4 regions of the Herbaspirillum sp. FG34 genome follow, and region 2 is predicted to be linked to each of the others. Evidence: predicted binding sites of a transcription regulator. Region 2 holds the regulator's gene; each other region holds the start of a gene.
What was found. The regulator sigma-54, encoded in region 2, starts transcription at its own class of promoters, with help from an activator protein. The targets are predictions, from matches to a motif close to TGGCANGNAANCTGCTTT.
Positions count from the first base shown of each region.

Region 1: the regulator sigma-54 is predicted to act here: its motif matches at 1,669-1,686, upstream of ACODSZ_RS08295 (ammonium transporter).
Region 3: the regulator sigma-54 is predicted to act here: its motif matches at 2,080-2,097, upstream of prpB (methylisocitrate lyase).
Region 4: the regulator sigma-54 is predicted to act here: its motif matches at 1,918-1,935, upstream of glnA (type I glutamate--ammonia ligase).

Region 1 is NZ_JBMDJS010000005.1:80,173-83,884, reverse strand. Features, by position in the region: gene ACODSZ_RS08305 (oxidoreductase) at 1-291, opposite strand, end outside; gene ACODSZ_RS08300 (AraC family transcriptional regulator) at 454-1,398, shown strand; gene ACODSZ_RS08295 (ammonium transporter) at 1,736-2,938, shown strand; gene ACODSZ_RS08290 (TetR/AcrR family transcriptional regulator) at 3,105-3,704, opposite strand.
Region 2 is NZ_JBMDJS010000017.1:78,731-82,442, forward strand. Features, by position in the region: gene lptB (LPS export ABC transporter ATP-binding protein) at 1-544, shown strand, start outside; gene ACODSZ_RS19020 (RNA polymerase factor sigma-54) at 644-2,134, shown strand; gene hpf (ribosome hibernation-promoting factor, HPF/YfiA family) at 2,288-2,650, shown strand; gene grxD (Grx4 family monothiol glutaredoxin) at 3,026-3,337, shown strand; gene ACODSZ_RS19035 (UbiX family flavin prenyltransferase) at 3,363-3,712, shown strand, end outside.
Region 3 is NZ_JBMDJS010000019.1:43,907-47,618, reverse strand. Features, by position in the region: gene prpR (propionate catabolism operon regulatory protein PrpR) at 206-1,882, opposite strand; gene prpB (methylisocitrate lyase) at 2,219-3,109, shown strand; gene prpC (bifunctional 2-methylcitrate synthase/citrate synthase) at 3,161-3,712, shown strand, end outside.
Region 4 is NZ_JBMDJS010000019.1:51,741-55,452, reverse strand. Features, by position in the region: gene ACODSZ_RS19910 (response regulator transcription factor) at 1-403, shown strand, start outside; gene ACODSZ_RS19905 (response regulator) at 404-1,132, shown strand; gene ACODSZ_RS19900 (rhodanese-like domain-containing protein) at 1,157-1,618, opposite strand; gene glnA (type I glutamate--ammonia ligase) at 2,047-3,462, shown strand; gene glnL (nitrogen regulation protein NR(II)) at 3,627-3,712, shown strand, end outside.

The sequences.
Region 1 (3,712 bases), on a different contig from region 2:
TTCCAGTGCCCCTTCATGACCGTAGCCGGCGTTGTTGACCAGGACGTCGACAGGACCAAGGCGCTCGGTCGCGCTGCCGATGACACTGTCAATGGAAGGAAAATCGGTGACATCGAGCACCACTGCCGTCGCCCGCCCCGGTGCGAGGTGCTCGAAGACCGCTCGCGCCTCCTCGTTGCGCACTGTGCCTATTACTGTATGTCCCGCCTGCAAGGCCGCATGGGACAGCGCACGTCCAAAACCTGAGCTGACACCCGTAATCAGAAAATTCAATTTGTCGGACTTCTGCATGACCATCGCCACATCTCCCGTGAAACCGCCCTCCTGACGAACCAAACCGGTTCATCACCCGGGAAGGCGACGGCTTCAATGATAGGCAGGTGCACTTGACTGCACCATGTCGGTTGGCATTCAATGTTTGCCTAAACCTATCAATTGACGATGACGGGACGCATGAAGACATCTCAAGCTTTGACCTCGGGTGTGCACCAGCGCATGGTGGACCTGCTCATGCAGCTCGCGCCTGAAGAGGGCTACAACCTCTCGCTGCTGCCGGATGTGCGCCTGCTGCGTTCCAATCGCCGCCTGCGTGAAACACCGGTGCTCTACGAGCCGGGCATCGTCGTGGTCGTGCAGGGAAGAAAGCGCGGCTACCTGGGCGGGAAGACCTATCTCTATGATGCCCGCCACTATCTGGCCGTCTCCGTGCCGGTGCCATTCACGATGCAAACCGATGCCAGCGCGAAGGCGCCACTGCTGGCGATCTACTTCCGGCTGGACTTCCAGCTGCTGGCCGAAGTGCTCTTGCAGATGGACCAGACCGATGTGCGCGCCAGTCCGCAAACCATGTTCGCTACCCGGATGGACGAGAGGATGTCGGCCTCCGTCCTGCGCCTGCTGGAGGCCATGTGCATTCCGATGGAGGCCCGCATACTGGGCCGCTCCCTGGTCAAGGAAATCTACCTGCGGGTACTCAGCGGCGAACAGGGCGCCTCCATGCGAGCCGCATTGCGCAATGACGGACAGTACGCAAAGGTAGCTCGCGCCATCCGGAAGATCCATGCCGCCTACGCGGACAAGCTGGACGTGGAACAGCTGGCGCAAGAAGCCGGGATGAGTCCGCCATCCTTTCATGCGCATTTCAAGGCGGTCACCGCCACCTCGCCCATGCAGTATCTCAAGTCCACGCGTCTGCATCAGGCGCGTCTGCTGATGTTGCGCAACGGCCTGACGGTAGCCGCAGCCAGCGCCACCGTGGGCTACGAAAGCGCATCCCAGTTCAGCCGTGAATTCAAGCGATTGTTCGGCATGACGCCCGTGCAGGAGGTCACCAGAATGAAGACCGCCTACGCGCTTCCCGCGCCGGATCCTGCTGCGCTGTTCGTATCATCGCACTAGGCGGGCCCTAGGTACGCGGCGTTTCCTGCGGCTCCCACGGAGGATGACTGCCGAAGTCCTCGGCGAGATAGTCGACGAAGCGGCGCACTTTGATCGGAATTCCCCGCGCGCCGGGAAGGCGAAGACCATGGGACTCGCGCACCAAAATGCAGCTCATCAACCTGGAGCATGCCCGCAACGCACGAAGTTCGTGCGCAACGTTCACTGACAAGATCCTGATGCACCAGAAAAGTCGTTTCAAATCAAGGAACTGCGAATTTTTCACCAAAATGGAACGGAAATTGCTTTAGTCCTGGCTTTCAAGCATTTTCTTGCACACTTTTTGGGAGATTTTCTGGTGGACGATCACAAAAACGGCGCAGACGCCCTCTTCATCCTGCTGGGGGCGATCATGATTCTGGCCATGCACGCCGGCTTTGCCTTCCTTGAGCTGGGGACGGTACGCAAGAAGAACCAGGTCAATGCTCTGGTGAAGATCCTGGCGGACTTTGCGGTCTCGACCATCGTCTATTTCTTCATCGGCTACTACGTGGCCTATGGCGTGAGCTTCTTTGCGGGAGCCGAGACGCTGGCCCAGCGCAGTGGTTTCGAGCTGGTGAAGTTCTTTTTCCTGCTGACCTTTGCGGCGGCCATTCCGGCCATCATCTCGGGCGGCATTGCCGAGCGTTCCAAGTTCAATCCGCAGCTGGTGGCCACGGCCGTGCTGGTGGGTGTGGTCTATCCCTTCTTCGAGGGCATTGCCTGGAACCAGCACCTGGGTGTGCAAGCCTGGCTGGCGGCGACCTTCGGTGCGCAGTTCCATGACTTCGCCGGTTCCATCGTGGTCCACGCCGTAGGCGGCTGGATCGCCCTGCCTGCGGTGCTGCTGCTGGGTGCGCGGCGTGGCCGTTACAGCAAGGAAGGTGCGGTGGCGGCGCATCCCCCCTCCAACATACCCTTCCTGGCCCTGGGCGCATGGATTCTGACGGTGGGCTGGTTCGGCTTCAACGTGATGAGCGCGCAGACGCTGGACAAGATGAATGGCCTGGTCGCGATGAATTCGCTCATGGCCATGGCCGGGGGGACGCTGGTGGCCCTGATGATGGGACGCAACGATCCCGGTTTTGCCTACAACGGTCCACTGGCCGGACTGGTAGCGGTATGCGCTGGCTCGGACCTGATGCACCCGCTGGGCGCGCTGGTCACGGGTGGCATTGCAGGCGCGATTTTCGTATGGATGTTCACCCGCACGCAGAACAAGTGGAAGATCGACGATGTGCTGGGCGTATGGCCGCTGCACGGGCTGTGCGGACTGTGGGGCGGACTCGCAGCCGGCATCTTCGGCTTGCAGGCCCTGGGCGGAAGGGGCGGTGTGTCGTTCATGTCGCAGCTCATCGGCAGCCTCATGGGCATTGCCATTGCGGCGGCAGGAGGCTGGATCGTATATGGCTTGCTGAAGAAAATGGTGGGGATTCGTCTTGATCCGGAACAGGAATTTGAAGGCGCGGATCTGGCCATTCACAAGATTTCTTCGACCGCTGAAAGGGAGACCAGCTGGTAAGTCCGGTGAGGCAATGCAGATGAAGTCCGTTGATTGCGGCAAACGCTGACGGACGCATTGATTGCGACGCGAAAACGCCAACACAAAAGAATCAAGCCAAACAATTTCCCGCCTGCACTTGCACTTCTGCGAACTCGTGCATTTGACGATCAAATGCACAAGAGTTCTATGAAGACTGGAAATCCTGATTCGTTTCAGCTGCATTCAATGTGGCCATGAGCCGGTCCCGGACAACCGACAGGATTTCGTCTGCCAGAGGGAGATCATCCGGACATGCGCGCGACATGACGAGTGCACCGACCGCACACGCCAAGATGCTCAGGTTTTGAGCCCTCTCCTCTCTCCCCTCGAACGAATCCGATTCTGCGCTGAGCTTGCTTAGCGTTGCCAGCATCTTTTCGATACCTGCTGCAAAGCTGGCTCGAACAGCCTCGGGCTGGCGCGCAGCGTCCCCGCCTAGCGCAGCGATCGTGCATCCATTCGTCCGGTTGTCCCGATGGGCGCGAGAGAGATAGTGCCTTACCAGCTCAGCAATCTCGATGCCCACGGATTGCTCTGCAGTCTGTGCGAGACCACAAGCCGCCGATTCTGCAATGAGGTCGGATTTGGAGGCGAAGTGCTTGTAGAACCCGCCATGAGTAAGACCCGCGGCGGACATCAAATCGGCAATGCCGACCCCATCATAGCCGTGCTCACGAAACAACAGAGACGCAGTTTCAACAACGCGCGCACGGTTTGCCTGTACCTGGGCCTTTGTAACCTTCATGGATATCT
Region 2 (3,712 bases):
GCCCATTTCGCGCATGCCCATTCACAAGCGCGCCACCATGGGCCTGTCCTACCTGCCGCAGGAAGCCTCGGTGTTTCGCAAGCTGACGGTGGAAGACAACATCCGCGCCGTGCTGGAGCTGCGCCAGGAAGACGGCAAGCCGCTCTCGCGCGATGAAATCGAGGGCCGCCTCAACAACCTGCTGCACGAACTTCAAATCGAAAAGCTGCGCGAAAGCCAGGCCCTGTCACTGTCGGGCGGTGAGCGCCGACGCGTCGAGATCGCTCGCGCGCTGGCCACCGATCCGCGCTTCGTGCTGCTCGATGAACCGTTTGCCGGTATCGACCCGATTGCGGTGATCGAGATCCAGCGTATCGTGCGCTTCCTCAAGGAGCGCGGCATCGGCGTGCTCATCACCGACCACAACGTGCGCGAGACGCTGGGCATCTGCGATCGCGCCTACATCATCAACCAGGGCACGGTGCTGGCCAGCGGCAATCCGGAAGAGATCATTGCCAACGAGTCGGTACGCCGCGTCTATCTGGGCGAGCACTTCCGCATGTAAGCAGCACAGTCGCCCTACGTATCGAGCATCACCGACACCCAGGCATCACGCAACGACAGGCACAGCAACCCGCGGGCCACGCCGCTTTCAGAAAGACAGATGAAACAGTCGCTCCAGTTACGTACCTCGCAGCACCTCGCATTGACGCCGCAACTGCAGCAGTCGATCAGGCTGCTGCAACTGTCGACGCTGGAACTGCACCAGGAACTGGAACAGATCCTCTCCGACAATCCCCTGCTGGAGCGTCTCGATGACGCTCTCGACAATTCGGTGCGTCTGCTGGCCGACGGTGCCGTCTCCAGTTCGCCTTCCAGTGGCGTGGCCGACACCCCTCATGAAAACAGCGGCGAAGCGACGCCCGCTGCCAGCGATGGCGATTCCAGCTTCGAGTACCAGGACAACAATCCGGACACCGGTGTCACCGGTGATGCCGACTGGAGCTTCGATGACGTCGCCCGCAGCGGCAAGTCACCCGATGACGACGATGCCCGCCCGCAGCTGGAAGCCCATGAACTGACCCTGCGCGAACACCTGCTGGAACAGATCCGCGTGACTGCGCGCACCCTGCGCGATCGTGCGCTGCTGGAACTGCTCACCGATGCGCTCGACGAGAGCGGCTATCTGGAAGAACCGCTGGAGGACATCCTCGCGCGCCTGCCTGAAGAGCTGGGTATCGACATGGAAGAGCTGTCGATTTCGCTCAAGCTGCTGCAGAGCCTGGACCCGGCCGGCGTGGGCGCGCGCAGTGCCGGCGAATGCCTGGCCTTGCAGATCCGCCGCCTGCCCAAGATCCCCTTTGTCACGCGCAAGCTGGCGCTGAGGATCGTTGAGGATTACCTGCCGCTGTTCGCCCAGCGCGACTTCAACAAGATCAAGAAGGCCCTCGATTGTGACGACGAAGACCTGCGTGAAGCCCAGGCCGTGATCCGCCAGTGCCGTCCGCATCCGGGTGCCGAATTCGCGCGTGACGCCTCGGACTACGTGGTGCCGGACGTGATTGTCAAGCAGACAAAGAACGGCTGGCAGGTCATGCTCAACCATGAGGTCATGCCCAAGCTGCGCGTCAATGCGATGTACGCCAGTGCCTTGAAGCAGGCCAAGGGCGAAGGTTCGCTGTCCTCGCAGTTGCAGGAAGCCAAGTGGCTCATCAAGAACATGCGGCAACGTTTCGATACGATTTTGCGCGTCGCGCAGGCTATTGTGGAACGTCAAAGAAACTTCTTTTCCCATGGTGCAGTGGCCATGCGCCCCCTTGTGCTGCGTGAAATTGCTGATACACTGGGTCTACACGAGAGCACCATCTCTCGCGTGACGACTCAGAAATACATGCTCACTCCGCATGGTATGTTTGAGTTGAAATACTTCTTCGGTAGCCACGTCGCGACTGAAACCGGAGGCGAAGCTTCCTCCACCGCGATACGGGCGCTGATCAAACAGTTGATAGGAGCCGAAAACCCGCAGACCCCATTATCCGATAGCAAGATTGCGGATATGCTGGCAGAACAAGGCATGGTGGTCGCGCGACGCACAGTCGCCAAATACCGCGAAGTGTTGAAGATTCCGCCAGTCAATCTCCGCAAGTCCCTCTGAGTTTTTCCTCAGTTTTTCTGCAGTACCGTTGCTGTGTTCAGGCAAGCATCCCGACTGATGCCCACGCCATCCGACACGAAGACCGTGCCCGTGGTACAGCTGCAGCAGGATCGATTGCACGAACCTCCAGTGACTTCACGATAGGAGTCTTGTATGAATCTGACCATCAGTGGACACCACCTCGAACTGACCCCCGCCATCCGGGAATACGTGCAAAGCAAGCTCTCGCGTATCAAGCGCCATTTCGACAACGTGATCGACGTCAGCGTGATCCTGAGCGTAGATAAACTCACAGAAAAGGAAAAGCGCCAAAAAGCGGAAATCAACGTCCACATCAAGGGGAAGGATCTACATGCGGAAAGCATCGCACACGACCTCTACGCTGCCATTGACACCCTGATCGACAAGCTCGATCGCCAGGTCATCAAGCACAAGGACAAGTTGCAGGAGCATCACTCCACTGCCAAGCGCCTGCCGGACGACACGCCCGAGGATGCGGTAGCCGGAGCGGCATAAGCCAGGACACCAACGGCAAGCCACCTCGCAGCCTGCAGGGCTGCTGAGAAAGCCAGCCGGATTTCACGAGGAAGGGGCGCGCAAGCGCCCTTTTTCATTGGGGCCACAGCATCTAGCGATGCCTGTGGAAAAAATATAAATCATTACGCCGGGCAACTTCCCGGCAAAACCGCAGTGAACATTGTTCATCGCTCTGCTTGAATGTCTTGCGCAGCACCCTCATCTGCTACCCAGAGCAAACTGCATACGGTATAAATCATTTCCTTGATGCAATTTCCCGCCGGCTCGGACGGACGAATGGCGTGCTGCCGATTTCAACGCGCCTGCCGGCTTTTCCCTATAATGTCGGGCAATCCCATTTTTAAAGGCACAGCCATGAGCGACGTCCAATCCTGGATCAAAGAAACCGTGACCCAAAACCCTGTGGTGCTGTTCATGAAGGGCACTGCACAGTTCCCGCAATGCGGCTTTTCCGGCAAGGCCATCCAGCTGCTCAAGGCCAGCGGCGCCGAGAACATCGTCACCGTCAACGTGCTGGAAAGCCCCGACGTGCGCCAGGGCATCAAGGAATACTCGAACTGGCCGACCATTCCCCAGCTGTACGTGAAGGGTGAATTCGTCGGTGGCTCCGACATCATGAGCGAGATGTACGCCTCGGGCGAGCTGCAGACCCTGATCAAGGGCTGAGTCTGCCCTGCCCTGTAGAGCGCGCATGAGTGCTTCTTCCAGTCAGCCCCGCCAGCGCCTGATCGTTGCGATCACCGGGGCCACCGGGGCCATCTATGGTGTCCGGCTGCTGGAACACCTGCGCAAGCATGGTCAGGTCGAGACGCATCTGATGGTCTCCGAAGCCGGCGTGCTCAATCTGCATCAGGAACTGGACATGCGGCGCAAGGATGTGGAAGCGCTGGCCGATGTGGTGCACAACGTGCGCGATGTCGGCGCGTGCATCGCCAGTGGCTCGTTCGCCTCTGCCGGCATGGTGGTGGCGCCCTGTTCGATGAAGACCCTGGCCGCCGTGGCGCATGGCCTCTCCGACAATCTCATCACCCGTGCAGCCGA
Region 3 (3,712 bases), on a different contig from region 2:
CACGCCGTTCCGACCCTGGCGGGGCAGACGGCTGCCTGGCTGTATATGGATGGTTGTGGGCTCCGCGTGACGGCCGCAGCCGTTACAGCGGGCGAGCATAGGCGGGGCGATGCGGCACTGTCAAGGCGCAGTGCGGGGGATTATCAGGAGGCAGGACATGGGCGCGATTCTGCGAAATCATTTTCTCGTTTCGCTGACCCGAAGCTCACTGCCGTGCTGACGTTTCGACCTCCTCGACCTCCTTGAGCTTGCGCCACAAGGTCGTGCGACTGATGCCCAGGTGACGCGCGGCCGCGGCGCGGTTGCCACGAAAGCGGCGCAGTGCGGCGTGGATGGAGTCGGTGTCGGGTGCGTGGTCAGTGGTGGTCAGGGCATGAGAGGGCGGCGTCTGTGCAGCGTCCATGATCAGCGGCTGCGCTGCTGTGGCCAGCTCCGGTGCGACCCGCTGTATCAGCGTCGCCGTCAGTGCCTGCAAGGGTTCTGCAGCCAGGAACAGCGCCAGTCGCTCCATCAGGTTACGCAGTTCGCGCACATTGCCCGGCCAGTCATAGGCGCACAGCAGCGGCGCGCAGCGCAGGATTTCCGCGCCCAGATTGGCATGCGGGCGCGCATCGAGTGCGGCCAGCGCATGTTTGAGATGCCATTCAGCCAGCGCCGCAATGTCTTCACGGCGCGCGCGCAAGGGCGGCAGTTGCAGGCGCAGCACGCTCAGGCGGTAATACAGGTCGGCGCGAAAACGGCCTTCCCGCACCCGCGCTTCCAGGTCGCAATGGGTGGCACTGATGATGCGCACCTGGACCGCAATGGGCCGCGTACCCCCCACGCGCACCACCTCGCGCTCCTCCAGCACGCGCAGCAGTCGCGTTTGCAGCGGCAGCGGCATCTCGCCGATTTCATCGAGCAGCAGGGTGCCACGATGCGCCGCTTCGAACACCCCGGCCCGGCCTCCCCGACGGGAACCGGTGAAAGCGCCTTCCTCGTAGCCGAACAGTTCGGATTCCAGCAGCGATTCGGCCAGCGCCCCGCAATTGATGGCCACGAACGGATGCGCGGCCTGGGTCTTGCCCTGCATGCGCGGATGGGCGCGGTGAATGGCCTGGGCCGCCAGTTCCTTGCCGCTGCCGGTCTCGCCCTGGATCAGTACATTGGCCGGCGAACGTGCAAACAGCGTAATGGACTGGCGCACCGCTTCCATGACCGCCGAGTCGCCGCGCAAGTCCTTGAGGTGATGCCGTGCGCGCAGACTGTCTGCCACCGGCAGGCTGGGGCCGCGCGAGCTTTCCAGTTGCGTCAGGCGCGCCAGTTCCAGCGCATCTTCAAAGGCCTGGCGCACCGTGGCCGAGGAGTAGAGGAAGATGCCCTGCATGCCCGCTTCCTCGGCCAGGTCGGTGATGAGCCCGGCCCCGACCACCGCCTGCACGCCGCCAGCTTTCAGTTCCTGTACCACGGCGCGCGCATCTTCCTCGGTGGCATAGGTGCGCTGGGCAATGTCCAGTCCGAACATCTGCTGGAACTCGCTCAGGGCCGGCATCGCCTCCTGATAGGTGACCAGCCCGATGCGCGCGCTGATCTGCCGCGCGCGGGCCAGCGCCTGCATCACGTCGAAACCGCTGGCGCGCGCCACCACCACCGGTACCGGCAGGCGGCTCTTGAGATAGGCACCATTGGAACCGGCCGAGATCACCACATCGCAGCGCTCGCTGGCCAGGCGCTCGCGGATGGCGCGTACGGCCTCGTCGAAACCGAGATGAATGGGCTCGATATCGGCCACGCCGTCGAATTCCAGCGTGATGTCGCGGAAGAGTTCGGACAGGCGCGACACGGACACGGTCCAGATCACGGGTTTGTCGGCCAGGCGGTCAGCAGGGGCAGGGCGTTTCATGGTGGGCGTTCAGTGTGTTTCGGTGAAACGTCAATGTAACACTGATGAAACATGGATGCTTGTGCCAGATCAAGCTGGCAGCTCCGGCGCAAGCCCGGGGCGAGCCCGCCCCGTCCGGTGGCGAGCCTTGTTTGACGGGGGTTTCAGGCGATATGAAGGTTTCTTCGGGGCCCTTGCCATCGGATGCTGCACTGCGATGGCACGGCCGTTGCAATGGTGAACGCAAATGTCGCAGGACGGGTGTGCCTCACGTCCGCCTGTCGCTTTACGCAGTCAAGCAGTGACGCAGTTGGTCCAGACTTTCCACATTCCAACCTCATCGAGAAGGTGTCCACCATGGCTCTCCATTCCGCAGGCGCAGCGTTCCGCCAGGCCGTCCAGGAAGAATCCCCCTTGCAAGTCATCGGCGCGATCAACGCCAACCACGCCCTGCTGGCCAAGCGCGCCGGTTTCCGCGCGATCTATCTGTCCGGCGGCGGCGTGGCGGCGGGTTCGCTGGGCTTGCCTGACCTGGGCATTTCCAATCTGGACGACGTGCTCACCGACGTGCGCCGCATCACCGACGTGTGCGACCTGCCGCTGCTGGTGGATGTGGATACCGGCTTCGGTGCCTCGGCCTTCAACGTGGCGCGGACCGTCAAGTCCATGATCAAGTTCGGCGCCGCCGCCATGCACATCGAAGACCAGGTCGGTGCCAAGCGCTGCGGCCATCGTCCCGGCAAGGAAATCGTCAGCAAGCAGGAAATGGTAGACCGCATCAAAGCCGCCGTGGATGCCCGCACCGACGAGAACTTCGTCATCATGGCGCGCACCGATGCGCTGGCCGTGGAAGGGCTGGACGCCGCCATCGAGCGCGCCGTGGCCTGCGTCGAGGCCGGTGCCGACATGATCTTCCCGGAAGCCATCACCGACCTGGCCATGTACAAGCAGTTCGCCAATGCGGTGAAGGTACCGATCCTGGCCAACATCACCGAGTTCGGTTCGACTCCGCTGTTCACGGTGGACGAACTCAAGGATGCCGACGTGGGGCTGGTGCTCTATCCGCTGTCGGCCTTCCGCGCCATGAACAAGGCCGCTGAAAACGTCTACCAGGCGATCCGCCGCGATGGTACGCAGAAGAACGTGGTCGATACCATGCAGACCCGCATGGAACTCTATGACCGCATCGATTACCACAGCTACGAACAGCGCCTCGATGCGCTGTTTGCCCAGCAGAAGAACAAGTAAGCCCCTTCCGACAAAGCATTGTCACCCCATCCCGAATACGAGGAGAACACGATGAGCGAACAACAAGCCGCAGGTTTCAAGCCCAAGAAGTCCGTTGCCCTCTCCGGCGTGACTGCCGGCAACACCGCCCTGTGCACCGTCGGCAAGACCGGCAATGACCTGCACTATCGCGGTTACGACATTCTCGACGTGGCCGATAGCTGCGAGTTCGAGGAAATCGCCCACCTGCTGGTGCACGGCAAGCTGCCGACGGCTGCCGAACTGCGCGCCTACAAGGCCAAGCTGAAGGCCCTGCGCGGCCTGCCGGCCAACGTCAAGGCAGCGCTGGAATGGTTGCCGGCCGCCTCGCATCCGATGGACGTGATGCGTACCGGCGTCTCCGCGCTGGGCTGCGTGCTGCCGGAGAAGGATGACCACAACACCCCCGGTGCGCGCGACATCGCCGATCGCCTGATGGCTTCGCTGGGTTCGATGCTGCTGTACTGGTACCACTACAGCCACAACGGCAACCGTATCGAGGTCGAGACCGACGACGATTCCATCGGTGCCCATTTCCTGCACCTGCTGCATGGCGAGAAGCCCTCGGCGGCCTGGGAGAAGGCC
Region 4 (3,712 bases), on a different contig from region 2:
CGGCTTCGTGAGCAAATCGCAGGAACTGGCCGAGCTGATCCTGGCCATTCGTACCATCAGTCGTGGACGTGAATATCTGAACAGCGCCATGACACGCGAGCTGGCCATCATGCAGGCCGCCGAGGCGGCCACTCGCAGCCAGCCCGAGGTGCGCCCGCCGCGACGGCGTACGCGCAGCACCGAAACCTCGCCAGACACCCTGTCGGACATGCCCAGCCTGTCGCCGCGCGAACGTGAAGTCCTGCGCTGTTGCCTGGATGGCATGTCGGTGACCGAAATCGCCGAAAAATTTGCACGCAGCGTCAAGACCATCAGCGGACAGAAGCAGTCGGCCTTCCGCAAGCTGGGCGTGCGCAGTGACAACGAATTGTTCAAGATCGAATATCAGATCAAGGAGCTGTAAATGCCGCATCAGAGGGAAAGCGCAGTGACCAGGCAGAATGAACCGGGCGTACTGCTGGTTGATGATTCGGTCACCATCCGCTACGCCATGCAGAATCGCCTGCAGCGGCTGGGCTGCCAGGTCGATTGCGTGGCCGATGGCAGCAGTGCGCTGGCCGCCATCCGGGCGCGGCCTTATGGACTGGTCCTGCTGGACTGCTTCCTGCCCGACATCCCCGGACAGGAAGTGGCGCGCCAGGTCCGGCGTCTGGAACAGGAGCAGCGCCAGCGTCCCTATACGCCCCTGATCGGCATTTCCGCCGAGGCCGATGCCCAGCACGTGCAGCGCTGTCTGGACAGCGGCATGGACGGCATGCTGGCCAAGCCCCTGCAGACCCAGGCCATTCGTCGGCTGCTGGCGCTCTGGTGCGATCACGACACCGAAGACGAAGGCGAGGTCGCCACGCCCGAGCAGGAATACGGCCAGGACCTGGACCGGCTGTTCCTGCAAACCACCCGCCATGATCTGGCCGCGCTGGAGCAGGCCAGCCTGCTGGGGGACCGGGCGCGCATGGCGCAGCTTGCGCACCGCATGAAGGGCGCGGCCCTGACCATGGGGCGGCTGGAGCTGGTGGCCTTGCTGGATTGCGTGGAAGAAGCGCTGCGCGCCGACGCCGACGGCCAGCAAGCCATCAGCCTGCTGTTGCAGTCGCTGGCCAGCGCCCTGCAGGCGCGCAGCCTGCAGACCTGAAGGGCCTGCGCAGGTGGTGCAGTCTCAGGCCCCGACCCAGGGCAGGCCGGCGTGGCACCAGCCTTCGATGGTCTTGCGATGGCCGTTGGCGTCCTTGTTGCCTTCGAAACCCTCGAGAATGTCGAAGCAACGCGTGTAACCCGTTTCCGTGGCCAGCTTGGCCGCATGCCTGGAACGCACGCCCGAGCGGCACAGGAACAGCAATACCTCGTCCGGCCGGGCGACTTCCTGCAGTTGCTCCAGGAATTGCGGATTGGGCTTGCCTTCGGGGTAGAGATTCCACTGCACCGCCAGGTGTTGCGCCGGCGGGATCTGGACCACGCCCACCCAGTCGCGCTCGGCGCGGGTGCGTACGTCGACCAGCTTGATGGCGGGATCGGATTGCAGCAGGGCCAGGGCTTCCTGCGGTGTCACGGCACCGGCGTAGGGCAGATGGCCGTCGGCGGCACGGTGGGCGGCAGTACTGAGAATGGATGCGTTGCTCATGGGAAAAGTCTCTGAAGAAGAAGGAACAGCGGACAAATGATTTTAAACAATATAAACAGTTAGGCAATTTTCCCAGGCCGGTGCATGCTTTCTCATCGGCAAGCAGTCTGCCCCAACACGGCGCACGCACATCGTTGGTGCAATTTGCTGCTTTCGTCAAATGATTGCATTTTTATGGTGCATTTTGATCGAGATGCACTAAAAGAATGCAATCTATCCGTAGTGCTGCACCGCGCTTGCTGCCCGGATGGCCGCGCCCTCCCTAAAATATTCCATTATTGGCGCACCTGAAAGGTTGGTGGCATGGAATCTGCTATCATCCGCGACTGAGTTCGGCGCAAGACCGTTGTATCAAATGCAAAGATCCAGTCGCAAAAAAACGGCTCAACACCCCAATTTATACTACTTCCTCGTTTTAGGAGATTCGCATGGCAAGGACGGCCGCAGAGGTTTTGAAGATGGTGAAGGACAACGAAGTCAAGTTTGTCGACTTCCGTTTCGCTGACACCCGTGGCAAGGAACAGCACGTTTCCGTGCCTGTTTCGCATTTCGACATCGACAAGTTCGAATCCGGTCACGCCTTCGACGGTTCGTCGATCGCCGGCTGGAAGGGTATCGAAGCCTCCGACATGCTGCTGATCCCGGACCCGAACACCGCCAACATCGACCCGTTCATGGAAGAGACCACCCTCTTCATGCAGTGTGACGTGATCGAACCGTCCGACGGCAAGGGTTACGACCGCGATCCGCGCTCCATCGCCAAGCGCGCTGAAGCGTACCTGAAGTCCTCCGGCCTGGGCGACACCGCCTACTTCGGTCCGGAACCCGAATTCTTCATCTTCGACGGCGTGCGTTGGGGTGCCGACATGTCCGGTTCCTTCGTCAAGATCGACTCCGAAGAAGCTTCCTGGAGCACCGGCGCCAAGATCGAAGGCGGCAACTCCGGCCACCGTCCGACCGTCAAGGGCGGCTACTTCCCGGTTCCCCCGGTCGACAGCTTCCAGGACATGCGTTCGGAAATGTCCCTGATCCTGGAATCCCTGGGCATCCCCGTCGAAGTGCACCACCACGAAGTGGCTGGCGCTGGCCAGAACGAACTGGGCACCAAGTTCTCGACCCTGGTCGAGCGCGCTGACTGGACCCAGACCCTGAAGTACGTGATCTGGAACGTCGCCCACACCTACGGCAAGACCGCGACCTTCATGCCCAAGCCCCTGGTTGGCGACAACGGTTCCGGCATGCACGTGCACCAGTCCGTCTGGAAGGATGGCAAGAACCTGTTCGCTGGCGACGGCTATGCCGGCCTGTCCGAGTTCGCGCTGTACTACATCGGCGGCATCATCAAGCACGCCAAGGCGCTGAACGCCATCACCAACCCTGGCACCAACTCGTACAAGCGTCTGGTCCCCGGCTTTGAAGCACCGGTCAAGCTGGCCTACTCGGCCCGCAACCGTTCCGCTTCGATCCGTATCCCGCACGTGGCCAACCCGAAGGGCCGCCGCATCGAGACCCGTTTCCCGGATCCCCTGGCCAACCCGTACCTGTGCTTCTCGGCCCTGCTGATGGCCGGTCTGGATGGCGTGCAGAACAAGATCCACCCGGGCGAAGCGGCTACCAAGGACCTGTACCACCTGCCGCCGGAAGAAGACAAGCTGATCCCGACCGTCTGTGCTTCGCTGGATGAAGCCCTGGAGCACCTGGACAAGGACCGCGAGTTCCTGACCCGTGGCGGCGTGTTCACCGACAGCATGATCGATGCCTACATCGAGCTGAAGATGCAGGAAGTCCAACGCTTCCGCATGACCACGCACCCGATCGAATTCGACATGTACTACTCGCTGTAATCGAATCCGCATCCGGAGAAAAAGGGGAAGCTTGCTTCCCCTTTTTTTATGCCCGGCATGCCCTCCATGCCGGGTAGTGCGCCCGGAAATTGCTAGTCAGGACGGATCAAGGACTGCGCCAGAGCGCGCCAGAAGACATGACCCCAGGCACCACGAATGCTCCCATGAAGACACCGCTTCCTTCCCTCGATGGCCTTGACCTGCTGGCCTCGGCCGTGATCATCCTCGATGCCAACGGCGGCATCGTCTA